3 regions of the Saccharothrix sp. DSM 118769 genome follow, and region 2 is predicted to be linked to each of the others. Evidence: riboswitches for the same ligand, from Rfam matches in the RefSeq annotation. Region 2 holds a riboswitch; each other region holds the start of a gene.

Region 1 (3,208 bases), 2.9 Mb from region 2:
CGCGCTGGTGCTGCGCACCGACCGGGACGGCGACACCGCCGTCCTCACCGGCCCGGACGGGCCGCGGGTCGCCCGCCGGGGCGGCCCCGACCACGAAGCAGGAGGGGATCACCATGGGCGGGAACGACAGGAACGACGTGTGGGTCAGGCTGCGCACGGGGTGGCGGCGGTCCGGTGGCGACCGGGCCGTGGGGTGGGCGCTGTGGCAGCGCGGCTACACCGCCCACCCGTGGCCGCGCGACGAGCTGCGGCCCTCGTTCGCCTATTACGTGTGCGAGGAGCTGCCCGCCGGTGGGCGGGGGATCGTCGCGCGCGCCACCGTCACCGGCGTGGTGCGGACCGCCGAGGTCGACTCCGCGGACTCGGCGTACCGGCTGGTCGCCGACGCGTTGTTCGACGACGACCTCGCCATGGCCCCGGAGGAGTGGTACGCCGAGCGCTACAACCGGCAGAAGGCGGCGCGGCCGTGGCCGCAGCTGCTGACCGCGTGGCGCGTGGTCACCGAGCAGGTCGGGCCGCAGGAGCTGCCCGAGCTGACCGCGTTCCCGCGCACCGGGTGGTTGCGGTCGGGGAGGGTCGCGCTGTGAGCGCCCCGGTCAGGATTCGAGGGCCTTGAGCACGGCCTCCGCCGACGGCGGGACGTTGGCCTTCGGGCCGACCCGGTCGCCGAGCGCGTCGAGGGTCTTGAGGCCGTCGCCGGTGATGAGCAGCACGGTCTCGCCGTCGGGGTCGAGCCGGCCCGTTTCGATGAGCTTCTTCGCGGTCGCCACGGTCACACCGCCCGCGGTCTCGGCGAAGATGCCCTCGGTGCGGGCCAGCAGCCGGATGCCCTCGATGACCTCCTCGTCGGTGACGTCCTCGATGGCGCCGTTGGTGCGGCGCACCGCGTCGAGCACGTACGGGCCGTCGGCCGGTGCACCGATCGCCAGCGAGCGGGCGATGGTGTCCGGGCGGACGGGGGTGACCACGTCGCGGCCGGCCTTGAAGGCCGCGGCGACGGGGGAGCAGCCGGTGGCCTGCGCGCCGAACACCCGGTACGGGGTCTGCTCGACCAGGTCGAGTTCGCCCAGTTCGCGGAACGCCTTGTCGACCTTGGTGAGCTGGGAGCCGGAGGCGATGGGGACCACGATCTGGTCGGGCAGCCGCCAGCCGAGCTGCTCGGCGACCTCGTAGCCGAGCGTCTTGGAGCCCTCGGCGTAGTAGGGGCGGACGTTGACGTTGACGAACGCCCAGTCCTCGTGCTCGGCGGCCAGTTCCTGGGCGAGCCGGTTCACGTCGTCGTAGTTGCCGTCGACGGTGATCAGGTTGCCGCCGTAGACGGCGGTCATGAGGATCTTCGCCCGCTCCAGGGAGGAGGGCACCAGGACCACCGACTCCCAGCCCGCGCGGGCCGCGGCGGCGGCGACGGCGTTGGCGAGGTTGCCGGTGGACGGGCAGGCGAGGACCTTGAAGCCGAGTTCGCGGGCGGCGGCGAGGGCGACGCCGACGACGCGGTCCTTGAACGAGTGGGTCGGGTTGCCGGTGTCGTCCTTCACCCAGACCTTGCGGACGCCCAGGGCCTTGGCGAGGCGGTCGGCCTCGACGAGGCGGGTGCCGCCGGGGTCGGTGTTGGGGTGCGACTCGACGGTGGAGGGCACGGGGAGCAGGCCGCGGTAGCGCCAGATCGACCGGGGGCCGGCCTCGATGTCCTCGCGGCGGACCCGGCCGAAGTCGTAGGCCACTTCCAGCGGCCCGAAACACTCGAGACAGGCGTATTCCGGGGCGAGCGGCGTCTGGTGCCCGCACTCGCGGCAGGACAGGGCGCGAGCCGGACCGAGGTCGAAGGAGGTGGTGGCCGAGGGCACACTGACAGCAGTCATCGCGAGGTATCTCCTCATCTTTCCCGCGTCGCGGGTCGGAATTGGCACCGTGATCGCACAGCAGGTGCTGTGCGACGGGTTGCCGGGGCTTCTTCGGGCCGATCCCTCTGCCCCTCTGGATGAGCGGTATTCAGTTGTCGGCACTCAACGTACGACAGGATCCCGCTCCTCAGCCAGTTGCGTCCACCATCCGGACGCGGGACGGGCGTGGGAGGATCGCGCCCGTGAGTGCGCCCGCTGAGACGCCCGACGCCGTGCACCTGGTCGTCGGCGAGGAGGAGTTGCTGGTCGAGCGCGCTGTGCGCGGCGCGTTGGAGGTCGCGCGCAAAGCCGACCCGCAGGCCGACCTGACCAGGGTGCGGGTGACTGATCTCACCCCTCCTGAGCTGGCCGAACTGGTGAGCCCGTCGCTGTTCGCGGAGGGCCGGGTGGTCGCGCTGGAGGCCGCGCAGGAGGCCGGCAAGGAGATCGCCGACGCCGTGCTCGCCTACGCCAAGGCGCCCGCGGACGGGGTGACGCTCGTGGTGGTGCACAGCGGTGGCGGGCGCAGCAAGGTGGCCAAGGAGCTGCCGGCGGCGCTGCGGAAGGCCGGGGCGCGGGTGATCGAGTGCCCGAAGATGACCAAGGCGTCCGACCGCGAGGCTTTCGTGCGCAACGAGATCCGTTCCGCGGGCGGCGGCAAGGCCGATCCGGAGGCGGTGGCGGCGCTGATCGAGGCCGTCGGGTCGGACCTGCGCGAGCTGGCGGCGGCGGCGGCGCAGCTGGTGGCGGACACCGACGGCAAGGTCGACGCGGAGGCGGTCCGCCGCTACCACCGGGGGCGGGCCGAGGTGACCGGGTTCGCGGTGGCGGAGAAGGCCGTCATGGGTGACCGGGCGGGCGCGCTGGAGGCCCTGCGCTGGGCGATCCAGCTCGGCGTGCCGCACGTGCTGGTGGCCGACGCGCTGGCCGACGCGGTGCGCACGGTCGCGCGGGTGTCCGCGGTGGGGCGGGGCGACCCGTTCAAGCTGGCGGGCGAGCTCGGCATGCCGCCGTGGAAGGTGAAGAAGGCGCAGGGGCAGTCGCGTGGCTGGGAGGAGCGCGGGCTGGCCGAGGCGATGTCGGTCGTGGCGGACCTCAACGCGGACGTGAAGGGCTTCGCGGCCGATTCGGGCTACGCGCTGGAGCGGGCGGTGCTGAAGATCGTCGCGGTGCACGGGCGGCGCTGACCCACGCGAGGGGTGTCGACCTGCGCGAGGGGGGCTGACCTGTGCAGGCGGCGCCGGCCCGGGCGAGCGGTCGGCCCGGGAAAGCCGGAGCGCCGCCCACCCCGGGGGGTGGGCGGCGCTCCGGTGAAGTCCAGATCAGAT
Region 2 (3,208 bases):
GGCGGTGCTCGGCATCCAGTTCGAGGACGCCGACCTGACCCGTTCCCTCGGCACGGCCGCGCTCGTGCTCATCCTCACCGAGGGCGGCCTGACCACGCGGTGGAGCGCGGTGAAACCGGCGATGGGGCTGGGCATCGCACTGTCCACAGTGTCCGTCGGCGTCAGCATCGCGGTCACCGGCTTCGCGCTGCACTTCCTGCTGGACATGGACTGGCGCACGGCCCTGCTGTGGGGCGCGGTGCTGTCGTCCACCGACGCGGCGGCCGTGTTCAGCGTGCTGCGCGGGGTGGGCGTGGGCAAGCGGCTCATCGGCGCGCTGGAGCTGGAGTCCGGCATCAACGACGCGCCGGTCTACATCGCCGTCGTGCTGCTCGCCTCGCCCGACCCGGTGACGTGGACCGCGCCCGCCCTGATGGTGTACGAGCTGGTCGCGGGCGCCCTGATCGGCATCGCGCTCGGCTGGCTCGGCGGGGTGGGGCTGCGCCGCGCCGCCCTGCCCTCCACCGGCCTGTACCCGCTGGCCACGGTCGCCGTGTGCCTGCTCGCCTACACCGCCGGCGACCTCGCGCACGCCTCCGGCTTCCTCGCCGTCTACATCGCCGCGCTGGTCCTCGGCAACGCCCGCCTGCCGCACCGCGCGGACACCCTGTCGTTCGCCGAGGGCCTCGGCTGGATCGCCCAGATCGGCCTGTTCGTGCTGCTCGGCCTGTACGCCTCGCCCGGTCGGGTGCTCGACGCCCTGGTGCCCGCCCTGGTCGCGGGCGCGGTGCTGGTGCTGCTGGCCAGACCCCTGTCGGTGCTGTGCGCGGCGCTGCCGTTCCGGGTGCCGTGGCGCGAACAGGTGTTCATCTCGTGGTCCGGGCTGCGCGGCGCGGTGCCCATCGTGTTCGCGCTGATCCCGCTGATCCAGGGCGTCGACGGCGCCCAGCGGCTGGTCGACGCGGTGTTCGTGCTGGTCGTGGTGCTGACCCTGGTGCAGGGCACCACCCTGCCGTGGCTCGCGAAGTGGCTCGGCCTGGTCAAGTCCGGCGAGGCGCACGAGGTGCAGGTCGACTCCTCGGCGCTGGACGAGCTGGGCGCGGAGCTGCTCCAGGTGCGCATCCAGCGCGGCTCCAAGCTGCACGGCGTCTACCTGTCCGAGCTGCGGCTGCCGCCGGGCTCGTCGGTGAGCCTCGTGGTGCGGGCGGAGAACAGCTTCACGCCCCAGCCGACCACCCGGCTCCAGGAGCACGACCAGCTGCTGGTCGTGTGCACGGAGGTCGCGCGCACCGCCACGGAGCAGCGGATCAGGGCGGTCGACCGGGCCGGCCGGTTCGCGCGCTGGAAGGGCGACGCGGGGCTGCCGTAGCCGCGACCTCCCACGATGTGGGCGCGTCTCGACGGCGGCGCGGTGTTCCGGTTACCTTCGGGGTGAAGGTCATGAGTGCCAGCGACAAGCTCGGGCTAGCTGGCCGGCAACCCTCCTACCGCGGTGGGGTGCCCCCGATGAGGACCTGGCCGGCGCGCAGGGCGTCCGGCAAGCGCGGACTCCCTTCCCACGGGTGGAGTCCCGGACTCCCCGGAGGGTGTCATGACCGTCGCAGTCCCCAGGCCCACCACCGCCGTCACCACTGCCACCACGACCACTGCCAGCACGACCGCTGCCACTACCACCGCCGCCCTGCCCCGCGTCGTCGGCTCCGCGCTGCGCGTGCCGCTGGTCACCGGTGAGCGCGTCGAGTACGCCAACCTCGACCACGCGGCCAGCGCGCCGTGCCTGGAGCAGGTCCGCGACGCCGTCGACGAGCTGCTGCCCTGGTACGCGAGCGTGCACCGGGGCGCCGGCTTCGCCTCGCAGGTCTCCACCCGCGTCTACGAGCAGGCCCGCGCGTCGGTCCGCCGCTTCCTCGGCGCCCGGTCCACCGACGCCGTCGTGTTCACCCGCAACGCCACCGACGCGCTGAACCTGCTGGCCCGCAGCGTGCCGAAGCACACCGCCGTGCTGCTGTTCGACACCGAGCACCACGCCGCCCTGCTGCCGTGGCGCGGCCCGAACGTGCGCCGCCTGCGCACCCCGTCCTCGCCCGCCGCGGCCGTGCTGGAGCTGGACCGCGCGCTGCGCGAGGCCCCCGTCGGACCGCGCCTGGTCGTGGTGACCGGCGCGTCCAACGTGACCGGCGAGCTGTGGCCGGTCGCCGAGCTGGCCCGGGTCGCCCGCCGGCACGGGGCGCGCGTCGCCCTGGACGCCGCCCAGCTCGCCCCGCACCGCCCGGTCGACGTGCGCGCCCTCGACGTGGACTACACCGTGCTGTCCGGGCACAAGCTGTACGCGCCGTTCGGCTCCGGCGCGCTGGTCGGCCGCTCCGACTGGCTCCAGGCCGCCGAGCCGTACCTGGTCGGCGGGGGTGCCACGGCCCGCGTCACCGACCACGGCGACCGGCTGGGCGTGGCCTGGTCGGCGGTGCCCGAGCGGCACGAGGCCGGCACGCCCAACGTGGTCGGCGTGCACGCCCTCGCCGTGGCCTGCGACGTCCTCGGGCGGCACTGGGAGCGGGTCGCCGAGCACGAGCGCGTCCTGCTGGCCCGCCTGCGCGAGGGGTTGGCGACCGTGCCCGGCGTGCACGAGCTGGCCCTGTTCGGCGGCGGGCAGGACCGGGTCGGCGTGGTGAGCTTCACCGTCGGCGGCCAGGACGCCGGCTACCTGGCCGCGGCGCTGTCCGCCGAGCACGGCATCGGCGTGCGCGACGGCGCGTTCTGCGCCCACGTCGCCGTGCACCGGCTCACCGGGGGCGGGCGGGCCCTGCGCGCGTCCCTCGGCCTGGGCAGCTCGGAGGAGCACGTCGACCGGTTCGTGGCCGCGCTGCGCCGTCTCGTCACCGAGGGTTCGCGGTGGGCCTACGAGCAGCGCGACGGCCGCTGGGCGCCGTGCGACGACCAGCGCGCGCTCCCGCCGTTCCTGCGCTGAGCAGCGTGTTGGACAATGGCCGGGTGAGCACCGATCCCAGCGCCGAGCCGGCCGACGACGCCGACCAGCCCGAGCCGCCGCTGCCGAAGCGACGCGTCGCGCTGCTGGCGGTCATCGCGCCGATCGTGTTGGCGCTCGACGTCGTCGTCAAGGTGATCGCGGTCGAGGAGCTGGAGGGGCGGGAGCCGGTCGAGCTGTTCGGCGGCCTGCTGTACCTGCCGCTGATCCGCAACACCGGTGCCGCGTTCGGCATGGCCGAGGGCT
Region 3 (3,208 bases), 2.2 Mb from region 2:
TACGGCGGCCTCCAGTTCAACAAGAGCACCTGGGACGCCTACGGCGGCGCGCAGTACGCCGCGTACCCGCACCAGGCGAGCCGCGAGCAGCAGATCGCCGTCGCCACGAAGCTGCGCGACGCCCGCGGCGGCTACTCGGCGTGGCCCCACTGTTCCTCGAAGCTGGGCCTGTCGTAAGAATGCACGGGTGACCAACGCTTCACCGTCGACCGACCCGGGGAGTTCGCTCCTCGGGCCGGCTGACGTTCGCCGGCTCGCCGCCGAGCTGGACGTCCGCCCCACCAAGAAGCTGGGGCAGAACTTCGTGCACGACCCGAACACGGTGCGCCGCATCGTGGCCGCGGCCGAGCTGACCGCCGACGACGTCGTGCTGGAGGTCGGGCCGGGCCTGGGGTCGCTGACGCTGGCGCTGCTGCCCGCGTGCCGGGCCGTGGTGGCCGTGGAGATCGACGGGAAGCTCGCCGAGCGGCTCCCGGCCACCGCCGCCGAGCGCGCCCCGCTGCTGGCCGACCGGCTCACCGTGGTGCACGAGGACGCGATGCGCGTCACCGCCGACCGGCTGCCGGTCGCGCCCACCGCCCTGGTGGCGAACCTGCCGTACAACATCGCCGTGCCCGTCGTGCTGCACCTGCTGGCCGAGCTGCCGTCGTTGCGCACCGGCCTGGTGATGGTGCAGTCCGAGGTGGCCGACCGGATGGCCGCGCCCCCCGGCAGCAAGGTCTACGGCGTGCCGAGCGTCAAGCTCGCCTGGTACGCCGACGCGCGCCGGGCCGGCCCGGTGTCGCGCGCGGTGTTCTGGCCGGTGCCCAACGTGGACTCCGCGCTGGTGGCGTTCACCCGCCGGGAGAGCCCGTCCTCTGTGGACCGCAAGGCGCTGTTCTCGTTGGTGGACGCGGCTTTCGCGCAGCGGCGCAAGATGCTGCGCGGCGCGCTGGCCGGCTGGGCCGGGTCGGCCGCGGCGGCGGAGCGGCTGCTCGTCGAGGCGGGCGTCGACCCCGCTGTCCGCGGCGAACAACTGGGGGTCGCCGACTTCGTCCGGATAGCCGAGGCCGCCTCCACTCGGTAGTCGTCGATCTTTCGGCCGAAAGTGTGATTTGCCGGACGATCCTGTTTCAGGCTTGCGTCGGGAGTGGGTCGTCGGGTGTACTCGGTGCTGCCATCCCGAGCGGCCGAGAGACCTGGCTCTACGACGCCGCAGCAACCACTCCTCCACAGGGGCAGGTGCTTCAGCCAGGACCGATGGAGGATCACGTGCCCAGGATGCTGCTCACGAGAAGGCGGGTCGTCGACCACGGCCGCCGCACGGCCTCCGGCTGTCGCAGCCTCTAGAAGAGCCCAGAGCCCGCTTACCGGGCCGCTTTTCGATCCTCGCCGTCCCCGTCGCGGGACACCTTCCTGAGCTGAGCCCGCCGGTCGACGCGCGCCACGAGCGCGCGCCGCCGCACGCCTTCGTGGAGCGAAAACGTGATCACTGTCGAGAACCTCACCAAGACCTTCCCCGGGAGTACCGGTCAGGTTCGCGCGCTGGACGGCGTGAACCTGGACGTCGCGGCCGGCACCGTCCTCGGCGTCGTCGGCCCGAGCGGCGCCGGCAAGTCCACCCTGGCCCGCTGCGTCGCCCTGCTGGAGCGCCCGGACAGCGGCGCGATCCGCGTCGACGGCACGGACCTCGTCTCCCTCGACGGCACCGCGCTGCGCGCCGCCCGCCGGCAGATCGGCGTCGTGCCGCAGGGCGACTCCCTGCTGCGCCAGCGCACCGCCGCCGGCAACGTCGCGCTGCCGCTGGAGGCCGCGGGCATCGCCGGCCCGCAGCGCCGCACCCGCGTCGCCGAGCTGCTCGACCTGGTGGGCCTCACCGACAAGGCCGGGTCGTACCCCGACCAGCTCTCCGGCGGCCAGCGCCAGCGCATCGCCGTGGCCCGCGCGCTCGCCGCGTCGCCGTCGGTGCTGCTGGCCGACGAGCCGACCTCGGCGCTCGACCCCGACACCACCGGCTCGGTGCTGACCGTGCTGGACCGGGCGCGCGCCGAGCTGGGCGTGACCGTCCTCGTCGTCACGCACGACATGGGCGTGGTCCGCCGGATCTGCGACGACGTCGCGGTGCTGGAGGGCGGCAAGGTCGTGGAGCACGGCAAGGTGCTCGACCTGGTGTCCGACGCGGCCAGCCGCACGGCCGCCTCGCTGCTGCCCGCCGTGGACCAGAACCCGGGCGCGGAGGCCGCGTTCGACCGGGTCGCGGACGTGGTGCTGGTCGGCTTCGCCGCCGTCGGCGCCCTGCTGCCCGAGGCGACCAGCCGGTTCGGCGTCGACCTGAACCTGCTGGGCGGCGGCCTGACCCGCCTGGGCGAGACCCCCGTCGCGCGGTTCCGCGTCGGGTTGAAGGGTGAGCGCGCCGACTCGGCGCTGGAGTGGATCTCCGAGGCCGGCGGCTCCGTGCGCCGGACCCTCGCGGGTCCGCAGGGAGTAGCTGCGTGAGGTCTGCAACACCCTGGTCGGAGGTCTTCGACCAACTGCTCGTCGCCACCGGTGAGACGCTCTACATGGTGGTGGTCTCCACCCTGATCGCGGTCCTGCTCGGCACCCCCGTCGGCATCTGGCTCCAGCTCACCGCACCCGGTGGGCTGAAGCCGCGCCCGGTGGTGCACAAGGTCCTCGGCTTCGTCGTCGACCTCGGCCGCTCCATGCCGTTCCTGGTCCTGCTGGTGGTGCTCACCTCGCTGACCAGGCTCCTGCTCAGCAGCACGATCGGGCCGACGGCGGCGATCGTGCCGCTGGCGGTGGGCGCCATCCCGTTCGTCGGCAGGCTGGTGCAGAACGTGCTGGCCGAGGTGCACGTGGCGGTGGTCGAGGCCGCCGTCACGACGGGCTCGTCCACGCTGCGGATCGTGCGCAGCGTGCTGCTCCGCGAGTCGCTGCCCGCCCTGGTCAACGCGGTCGGCGTGACCGCGATCGCCCTGCTCGGCTACTCGGCGATGGCCGGGGTCGTCGGCGGCGGCGGCCTCGGCGACCTCGCGGTGCGCATGGGCTACCAGCGGTTCAACGACCGGTACCTGTGGAGCACGGTCGTCGTGCTGGCGGTCATCGCCACCACGATCCAGGTCGTCACCAACGTCGTCGCGCGCCGCGTCGACCGCCGCCGCACCGCGTCGGTCTAGCCCCTCCCCACCTCACCACTTTTCCCAGAAGGAACGACATGCGTATTCGTGCT

Evidence for each region. A riboswitch is a leader RNA that binds a small molecule or an ion and turns the genes downstream of it on or off. The one in region 2 is predicted to bind S-adenosylmethionine.
Region 1: another riboswitch for S-adenosylmethionine. It lies ahead of thrC (threonine synthase); the one in region 2 lies ahead of ACRAKJ_RS34470 (aminotransferase class V-fold PLP-dependent enzyme).
Region 3: another riboswitch for S-adenosylmethionine. It lies ahead of ACRAKJ_RS03285 (ATP-binding cassette domain-containing protein); the one in region 2 lies ahead of ACRAKJ_RS34470 (aminotransferase class V-fold PLP-dependent enzyme).

What each region holds. Positions count from the first base shown of each region.
Region 1 covers NZ_CP193627.1:1,374,199-1,377,406, forward strand. Annotated here, with positions in the region: gene ACRAKJ_RS06540 (DNA internalization-related competence protein ComEC/Rec2) at 1-616, shown strand, start outside; gene thrC (threonine synthase) at 597-1,859, opposite strand; SAM riboswitch class I at 1,871-1,985, opposite strand; gene holA (DNA polymerase III subunit delta) at 2,084-3,067, shown strand; gene rpsT (30S ribosomal protein S20) at 3,203-3,208, opposite strand, start outside.
Region 2 covers NZ_CP193627.1:8,182,796-8,186,003, reverse strand. Annotated here, with positions in the region: gene ACRAKJ_RS34475 (potassium/proton antiporter) at 1-1,348, shown strand, start outside; SAM riboswitch class IV at 1,416-1,529, shown strand; gene ACRAKJ_RS34470 (aminotransferase class V-fold PLP-dependent enzyme) at 1,571-2,944, shown strand; gene lspA (signal peptidase II) at 2,968-3,208, shown strand, end outside.
Region 3 covers NZ_CP193627.1:669,055-672,262, forward strand. Annotated here, with positions in the region: gene ACRAKJ_RS03275 (transglycosylase family protein) at 1-177, shown strand, start outside; gene rsmA (16S rRNA (adenine(1518)-N(6)/adenine(1519)-N(6))-dimethyltransferase RsmA) at 188-1,066, shown strand; SAM riboswitch class I at 1,154-1,246, shown strand; gene ACRAKJ_RS03285 (ATP-binding cassette domain-containing protein) at 1,465-2,475, shown strand; gene ACRAKJ_RS03290 (ABC transporter permease subunit) at 2,472-3,155, shown strand; gene ACRAKJ_RS03295 (MetQ/NlpA family ABC transporter substrate-binding protein) at 3,194-3,208, shown strand, end outside.